Regions from separate parts of the Rhodococcus sp. G6(2025) genome, predicted to be linked through region 1. Evidence: riboswitches for the same ligand, from Rfam matches in the RefSeq annotation. Region 1 holds a riboswitch; the other holds the start of a gene.
The links. A riboswitch is a leader RNA that binds a small molecule or an ion and turns the genes downstream of it on or off. The one in region 1 is predicted to bind cobalamin.
Positions count from the first base shown of each region.

Region 2: another riboswitch for cobalamin. It lies ahead of metE (5-methyltetrahydropteroyltriglutamate--homocysteine S-methyltransferase); the one in region 1 lies ahead of ACLIVD_RS03925 (CbtB domain-containing protein).

Region 1 is NZ_CP179750.1:805,669-809,873, forward strand. Features, by position in the region: gene ACLIVD_RS03910 (hypothetical protein) at 1-75, opposite strand, end outside; gene ACLIVD_RS03915 (DUF5996 family protein) at 218-1,159, shown strand; gene ACLIVD_RS03920 (CbtA family protein) at 1,171-1,965, opposite strand; gene ACLIVD_RS03925 (CbtB domain-containing protein) at 1,956-2,150, opposite strand; cobalamin riboswitch at 2,174-2,306, opposite strand; gene ACLIVD_RS03930 (antibiotic biosynthesis monooxygenase family protein) at 2,358-2,672, opposite strand; gene ACLIVD_RS03935 (alpha/beta fold hydrolase) at 2,705-3,460, shown strand; gene ACLIVD_RS03940 (hypothetical protein) at 3,794-4,051, shown strand; gene ACLIVD_RS03945 (hypothetical protein) at 4,076-4,205, shown strand, end outside.
Region 2 is NZ_CP179750.1:1,352,408-1,356,612, forward strand. Features, by position in the region: gene metE (5-methyltetrahydropteroyltriglutamate--homocysteine S-methyltransferase) at 1-1,901, opposite strand, end outside; cobalamin riboswitch at 2,029-2,239, opposite strand; gene ACLIVD_RS06475 (response regulator transcription factor) at 2,361-2,969, opposite strand; gene ACLIVD_RS06480 (sensor histidine kinase) at 2,966-4,090, opposite strand; gene ACLIVD_RS06485 (ABC transporter permease) at 4,101-4,205, opposite strand, start outside.

The DNA.
Region 1 (4,205 bases):
GGACAGGGCGAGGCCGAGCAGCCAGTACGCGTGCTCGACCGGCTGCGGGACCGAGGGTGCAGTACGAGTGGTCATGTCCCCATGCTGGTATCGGCGACGTCGCGGCACATCACCCCGGAGAGTGGAGTCCACCCCTACCCGGGTATCGGTGCGACACGCTTGCCATCACCCCGCACCAGGGGCACATTGAAATGCACGTCGTCGGCAGGGAGGCACTGTGCGTGAGCAGACACGATCAGGAGATGCGTGGCCGGCGTTGAAGGTGGACGACTGGACGTCGACGCGGAACACCCTGCACATGTGGACGCAGATCGTCGGGAAGATCCGCTTGGCCCACGCACCGCTGATCAACCACTGGTGGCAGGTCCCGCTGTACGTGAGCCCCCGCGGTCTCACGACGTCGACGATTCCGTACGGCACCGACTGTTTCGACATCGAATTCGACTTCGCCGATCATCGACTGGTGATCCGCACCAGCACGGGCGGTACCGGGACGGTTGCCCTCGAACCGAAGTCGGTGGCCGAATTCTATGCGGAGACGATGGACACGCTGGCCGAGCTGGGTGTGGCGACGACCATTCTGGCCCGGCCCAACGAGGTGGACCCCGCCGTCCCGTTCGCGGAGGACACGCAGCACTGTTCGTACGACGGTGAGTCGGTGCACCAGTTCTGGCGGCAGCTTGTGCAGGCCGACCGCGTCCTGCACGAGTTCCGTTCCCATTTCATCGGGAAGGTCAGTCCCGTGCACTTCTTCTGGGGTGCGCTCGACCTGGCCTGTACGCGGTTCTCCGGACGAACAGCACCGACTCACCCTGGGGGAGCGCCGAACTGCGGAGACTGGGTGATGGTCGAGGGGTACTCGCACGAGCTGAGCAGTTGCGGTTTCTGGCCCGGCGGTGGGGTCGAAGGTGCGTTCTACGCGTACGCCTACCCGGAGCCGGACGGGTTCGCCGACTACCCGGTCGGGCCCGACGGAGCCTTCTACAGCAAGGAGAACGGGCAGTTCCTGCTGCCGTACGAGACTGTCCGCACCGCAGACGATCCCGATGCCGCACTGCTGAAGTTCCTGCACAGCACGTACGACGCGGCCGCCGAGCGGGGTGCCTGGGACCGGGCCGCCCTGGAGGCGGACCCGGCCCGATGGGACAAATCCCGCTGACGCCCTGTGGGTCAGGCGGCGTTCGCCGGCGCGGGCGCCGTGGCCCGGGTGGCGCGCTCCGTGAGGAACGCGAATGCCAGTCCGAGAACCAGCCACAACGTGGCCTGCGTCGCGAGGGACGACAGCCGGAACTGCCACAGCAGCACTGCGGGGAAGTCGTCGCCCACTTCGTTGACGGTGGGCAGCACGAGGTAGCCGATGGTCACCACCACGAGGAAGGCGAGAACCGGCGCCGCGATTCGCACCGACAGGAATTCCTGCGCTGCGACGGCCTTCGCCGCGAAGACGGAGGCCACCACCGCGAGCAGACCCAGGACGACGGCGGCGAGCCACAGCCAGGTGCGCTGAGTGATCGTTTCGGGGTCTCCGACAGCCGGCGGGTTGGCGGGGTACTTGAAGAACGGCACCGCCTCGATTGCCAACCAGCCCAATGTGGCCAATGTCAGACCGAGCAGCGGTCCGGACAGCGTCGTCACTCGACGTGCGTAATTCGCGACGACGGCGAAGATCGCTCCCAGAGCCAGGCCCGCGAGGGACGTGGCGAGGAACAGCCCGAAGCGCTGTCCGTCACGGCTGACCAGTGCGTCTTCCTCGTCGTGCGAGTGCCCGGCCGGCTCGGCTGCCTGAGTGGCGTCGTGCGAGTGGACTTCGGCTTCGGCAGCGCTGTTCGACTCTTCGATCGCGATGGCCGCATCGATGTGCGACTCACCGAGGACGAACGCGACGCCACCGGCCAGGATGCCTGCGATCAGGCCGGCCAGCAGACCGCGGATGAGGAGTTTCGCGAAGGAATCGGTCAGTGGCATGGCAGACCCAGGAGGTGGCGGCCGTCGTGCATCAGTTCATGCATGTACATGCCACTGCGCGAAATCGCGCCCTGGTCGAAACCAACGAGGTAAAGAGCGAGCATCGCGAACAGAACGATCGCGAAAGAGATGACGGCGAGACGGGTCGTGTCGACCGACGAGCCGGGTGCGTAGGCGAGTGCCATAGTTCCTCCTGGGATTTCGCGTCCCCTAGGTCCAGGCGATGGCCGCAGTATCTGGCTGTCGAGGTGGCTCCCGTGAAGGACTACTCCGATTTACAGTGGCGCGACCGCTCCGGGATTGCACCGGATTCCTGCCGAACCATCGCTTTGTCCTGCGAACTTTTGCACCCGGCGGGCCGTCGTGTCAATCCTCCCGCTCGGCCCCGTCTCTCAGCCCTTGTTCGCTGCCGCGACGTCGAGAACGACCTCGAACTCGAGCAGCGAAGCTCCGGACGCCACCGGCTTCTTCTGCTCACCCGCGTGCGCTTCTCTGGCCGGACCGTCGCGCCACGCCGCGAATGCCTCTTCGCTCTCCCACTGGGTGACGACGAAGTAGCGGTTCTCGCCCTTGACGGGGCGCAGAAGCTGGAATCCGAGGAAGCCGGGGGAGTTCTCCACGGCGTGCGCGCGCGCTGCGAAGCGCTTCTCGAGTTCGGGGCCTGCACCCTCGGGGATTTCGATTGCGTTGATCTTCACCACTGCCATGCGGGCGAGATTACTCCGCTAGCGTCGGAGGGGTGGCAGGTGAGAGTGCGTTGCACGACGAGGGTGGAACGGGACAGCCGATTCTGCTACTGCACGGGCTGATGGGCAGCGCGCGGACCTGGGGGCGGCACGTGCCGTGGTTGCGTGAGCACGGCCACGTCTTCACGTTCGACGCCGCAGGTCACGGCAGGCCCGCACCGTCGCGGTTGACGACGGAAGCGTTCGTGGAAGACCTGGCCGCCGCACTCGCGCCCTTCGCCGAGCCGTGGGTGGTGATCGGCCATTCGATGGGCGCCCTGCACGCGTGGTGCCTTGCGGCCGAACACCCCGAGAAGGTATCGGCGCTCGTGCTCGAAGACATGGCCCCCGACTTCCGGGGCCGGACCGCCGCGGACTGGGCGGCGATGATCTCGAACTGGCCGCAGCCGTTCGCGACCCGGGAGGACCTGTTCGAGTTCTTCGGTCCGGTTGCCGGACAGTACTTCCTGGACTCGTTCGAGAAACGCGCCGATGGCTGGTATCTGCACGGGGACGTCGACACGTTCCGTGACATCTCCGAGGAGTGGGGTGGCAGGCACTTCTGGGACCAGTGGGCGTCGATCACCGTTCCGGCCCTGCTGATCGAAGGGGAGTTCACGATCACCCCCGACGGTCAGATGCGGACCATGGCGGAGCGGCATCCCGGCGCCGAGTACGTCCGCATCGAGCAGGCCGGGCACCTCGTCCACGACGACCAGCCGGAGCAGTACCGGAAAGTGGTCGAGGAGTTCCTCGACGGGCTGGGCTGAGAGACACCTCGTCCGCTGCGCAGGAGAGTGTGTTCGTTTTTTCGCTTTATGGTTGGGGTATGGCCGCTCTGATGAACCACACGGTGTTGCCGCCGGGCGCCGACGATGGGACCTACTCACCGCGTTAAAGTATGTTATCGCTGGTCAGGATGATGTGACGATCTCGACTCCGGAGGGTTCGGCGCCGTTGCCGGACAGTGTCCGGAGGCTGCTCGTCGACGCGGTCACGGCTCTGGATCGGGGGCAGGTGGTGACGGTGGAGCCGCATCGGACGGTGTTGACGACGCAGGAGGCCGCGGAACTGCTGGGCATTACCCCCCGACGTTGGTGCGGTTGCTGGAGGCCGGGAAGATTTCCTACTCGTCGCCGAGCAGGCACCAGCGGGTGGAGTTGGCGGACGTGCTGGCCTTTCGACAACACGAGCGCGCGCGACGCGGTCAGGTGTTCGAGGAGATGGCGCACGAGGAAACCCCAGACCCCGGCGACGCGTCTGACACCCTGCCCCTCGACCCGCGGATCGAGGGGCAGGGCAACCGGTGGCTGCCTGTCGGGTGGTTCTCGACGCGTGCGTCTGGCTTCCCCAGACCCTGAACAACCTGCTGCTGACGCTGGCCGATGCCGAGTTGTTCCGCCCTTCCGGAGCTGACCGACGAGCAGATCGACTCGTTGCCGCCCGAGGTGCGGCAGACGTACCGGCAGCCTCGTGCGGTGGATCCGGCCGAACTGGTGCGGTTCCTCGGGCATA
Region 2 (4,205 bases), 550 kb from region 1:
GAGTCCGAGACGCCCGACGTCGCGAGACGGAACGCCCCGACCGACCAGTCGAGGTACGCCGGCTGAGCCGCGGCCCGCAGGGGCAGCAGTTCGCGCAGCGCGGGCTCGTCCACCTGGACGATCCGGATGCCCGCGCCCTGCAGGTCCACCGTTTCGTCGCGGATGGCCAGCGCCACCTGGTTGGCGGAGTCGGCCAGCGGCTGGTCGTCGCGCACGAACGACCACGCCAGGATCGTCACCGGACCGGTGAGCATGCCCTTCACCGGACGCTGCGTCAGCGACTGCGCGTACGTGATCCATTCGACGGTCATCGGGTTGCTGCGGCGCACATCGCCGTACAGGATCGGCGGTCGAACGCAGCGGCTGCCGTACGACTGCACCCAGCCGTTGTCCGTCGCGAAGAACCCGTCCAGCTGTTCGGCGAAGTACTGCACCATGTCGTTGCGTTCCGGTTCGCCGTGCACCAGCACGTCGAGGTCCAGCTTCTCCTGCAGCGCAACCACATCCGCGACCTCGGCGCGCATCCGGTTCAGGTACTCGGCCTCGTCGATCTCACCCTTGCGCCGGGCCGCGCGCGCGACGCGGATCTGCGTCGTCTGCGGGTAGGAGCCGATCGTCGTGGTCGGCAGCACCGGAAGCGACAGCGCCGACTGGGCTTCCCGACGTTCCGCCGCGGGACTGCGCCCCGGATCGGACGCGGTGAGCGCGTCCAGCCGGGCACGGACAGTGGCGTCGTGCAGACGTGGGTCGGTGCTGCGGGTGGACGCCGCCGCGCGGGCGAGCGCGAACTCGTCGTCGACGGATTCGCGACCGCTGGTCAGTGCGGTCCCGAGTGTGACGACCTCGCGGACCTTCTCGGTGCCGAACGCCAGCCACGACCGCAGCGCCTTGTCGATGCCGGTCTCCGCGTCGAGCGTGTACGGGACGTGCAGCAGCGAGCATGACGTCGAGACGGCGAGCGAACCGGTGCTGCCCAGCAGGGTGCCGAGCGACGCCAGGGCCGCGTCCAGGTCGGTGCGCCAGATGTTGCGTCCGTCGACGACACCGGCGACGACGTGCTTGCGGGTCAGATCGGGAACCGTGGCGAGGGGGTCGGATCCGGCAACCAGGTCGATCGCGATCCCCTCGACACCGGTCGACGCGATCGCGGGAAGTGCGTCACCGAGGCTGCCGAAGTACGACGCGACGAGGATCGCCGGTCGCGACTCCAGCGCGGACAACCGGTCGTAGGCCCGCTTGGCCGCCGCGATCTCCCCCGGTGTGCGGTCGGCGACCAGCGCGGGTTCGTCGATCTGCACCCAGTCGGCGCCCGCGTCGGCGAGCCGACCGAGCAGGTCCGCATACAGCGGGACGAGTTCGTCGAGGCGGTCGAGGAGGGGTGCATCCGAGCCGACAGCCTTCGACAGCAGCAGGAACGTGACCGGACCCACCACCACCGGGCGGGCCGGAATGTCCAGGGCACGTGCCTCTTCGAGTTCGCGGAGCACCTTCGACGGGTCGAGGGCGAACGTCGTCGTCGGGGAGATCTCCGGCACCAGGTAGTGGTAGTTGGTGTCGAACCACTTGGTCATCTCGAGCGGGGCGACCGTGTCGTTGCCGCGGGCGGCGGCGAAGTAGCGGTCGAGGTCGCTCTCGATGCCGGCGACACGGTCGGGCAGTGCGCCGAGCATCGCCGCGGTGTCCAGCACATGGTCGTAGTACGAGAACGTGTTGACGGGCACGGAGTCGAGGCCGGCGTCGCGCAGGCTCGTCCAGGTCTGACGGCGCAGATCCCGGGCGAGCGCGTCGAGCGCTTCGGCGTCGAGGCGGCCGGCCCAGTACGACTCGACGGCCTTCTTCAGTTCGCGATTCGGACCGATGCGAGGTGAGCCCAGCACGGTCGCGGTGAAAGTGAATGTCACGGTATCTCCAGTTGCGTACGCGGTACGGCCACCGCCGGCACACGGGTACACCTCTCGAGCCCAGGGACGTGCTGCAGCGCGAGAAGGTCTACACGCCCAATCCACGAGGCGGTAACCGTCGGGCACGGCGTGCCCGACACAGTCGGCAGGTCTTCGGACTCACAGGCAGCCGGTGCGACATCGCACCGGACCTAGTGGCCGTCGCTTCCCAGGCGGTTGCCCAGTGCATGGTGACGGCGGTCGTTCCTGCTCACCGCTGCGGGACAGTCCCGGATTCTCACCGGGTTCCCTCTCACACGCGAACTCCGGGGAGTCCGACGTGCTTCGACGCCAGGTGCGGTCTTCGGGGCTCCTCACGACCGCGCCGGGCGAACCAGCTGCACCGGCCAGCATAGGCCTTCGGCCCGTGCGCCTTTTTTGTAGCCCCAACTACCAAAAAGGCGCACGGGCCCGGAGGGCCTACAGCCAGCCGTTCGACTCCGCAGCGCGGACGGCCTCGGCTCGGGTGCTGGCGCCGGTCTTGCCGATCGCCGAGGAGAGGTGATTGCGCACGGTACCTGCGGACAGGAACAGTGCGGCCGCGATGGAGGCGACCGGCGCACCGTCCCGCGCCGCCCGCAGCACGTCCGTCTCCCGGTCGGTGAGCGGCGATTCCCCGCTGACGAGACTGTCGGCGGCGAGCGCGGGGTCGACGACACGCAGTCCGGCATGGACGCGCCGGACGGCGTCGGCGAGCTGCCGGGCCGGGGTGTCCTTCACGACGAACCCCGACGCACCGGCCTGCAGTGCCTTGCGCAGGTACCCGGGACGACCGAACGTCGTCACGATCAGGACGCGGGTCTGCGGCATCTCGGCCCGCAGTGCCGCGGCCGCGGCGATTCCGTCCAGACCGGGCATTTCGACGTCGAGGAGCGCGACGTCGGGGGAGTGCTCGCGCGCCGCCGCGACGACCTCGTCGCCGCGCCCGACCTCCGCGACGACCGTGAGGTCCGCCTCCAGGTCGAGCAGGGCGGCGAGGGCACCGCGGACGAGTGCCTGATCGTCGGCGAGCAGCAGCCGGATCGTCACGAGGCCTCTTCCTTCAGCACGTGCAACGAGAACCCGCCGGGTTGCGGATGAGTGATGACGACCCGGGCTCCGGCGGCGGCGGCGCGCTCCCGAAGGCCCACCAGCCCGTTCCCGTGCACGGATTCACTACACCCGGCGCCGTCGTCGACGACGGTGACCTCGCGTTCGCCCACCGTGACCGAGCAGTACGTTGCGCCGCTGTGCCGGACCACGTTCGTGACACCCTCCCGGACGGTCCACGCGAACAACTCGCGCAGTCCGGTGGGTACCGACTCTGTGCTGTTCGGCAGCTCCGCCTCGATTCCGGCCGACCGCAACGCTTCCCCGGCCCGGGCGATCTCCACCGGAAGCGACAGCCCCCGGATTCCCTGCACGGCCTGCCGGACGTCCGCGAGCGCGTCGCGGGAAAGACGTTCCAGGTCCGCCACTTCGGTGCGGGCCCGGTCGATGTCGATGTCGAGGAGCCGGCCGACGAGTTCGGCCTTGACGGTGATGACGGTGAGGGAGTGCCCCAGGATGTCGTGGAGGTCGCGGGCCATCCGGGTGCGTTCCTCCTGCACTGCGAGCCGTTCGCTCGCTTCCCGTTCCCGGACCAGTTCGATGTTGCGGTTGATCAGCTTGGTCACGCCGAACATCGCGAACGCTGCCGCGCACACGCCCAGCGAGAGCCCGGTGCCCGACCCCCAGTCCAGCACCGTGGAGATCACTTCCACGAGAACTGCGACGGTCAGGGCGGTGATCCCGCCGAGCCACGCGGGGAACAGCATGACCGCGGAGACGGCGAGGAAGACGGCGGCGGACAGCCCCGACGACCCGACGGCGACCACCATGACGGCCGCGAGCCCGAACAGTGCCACCACGAGCGGCGCCGCCTGGTTCAGCGGTGGCCGAAACTCGTTGTGCGCGCGCCGGGTATGCGACCACCGGAACATCGCGAGGTACGTCACCGCGAATGCGAGCGTGGCGATCCACCCGATCCAGCCGCGGACGTGATCGCGGGCGGCCCAGCCGTCGAGGAACGGCTGGAACAGGAAGACCGTCCAGGCGGCGGCGAAAATGAATCCGAAACGGCCCCATCGTCTGGTCACGACGGGGCCGTCGGGGGTGGTCACGGCAGTCACGATACCGCCGTCACACTCGCTCGGTGTCGCGCTGGAACCGCCACGCCGCACCGCCGACGAAGATCGCCAGCCACACCGCGACGTTGAGGAGCCACGTCCACTGCATCGCGTCACC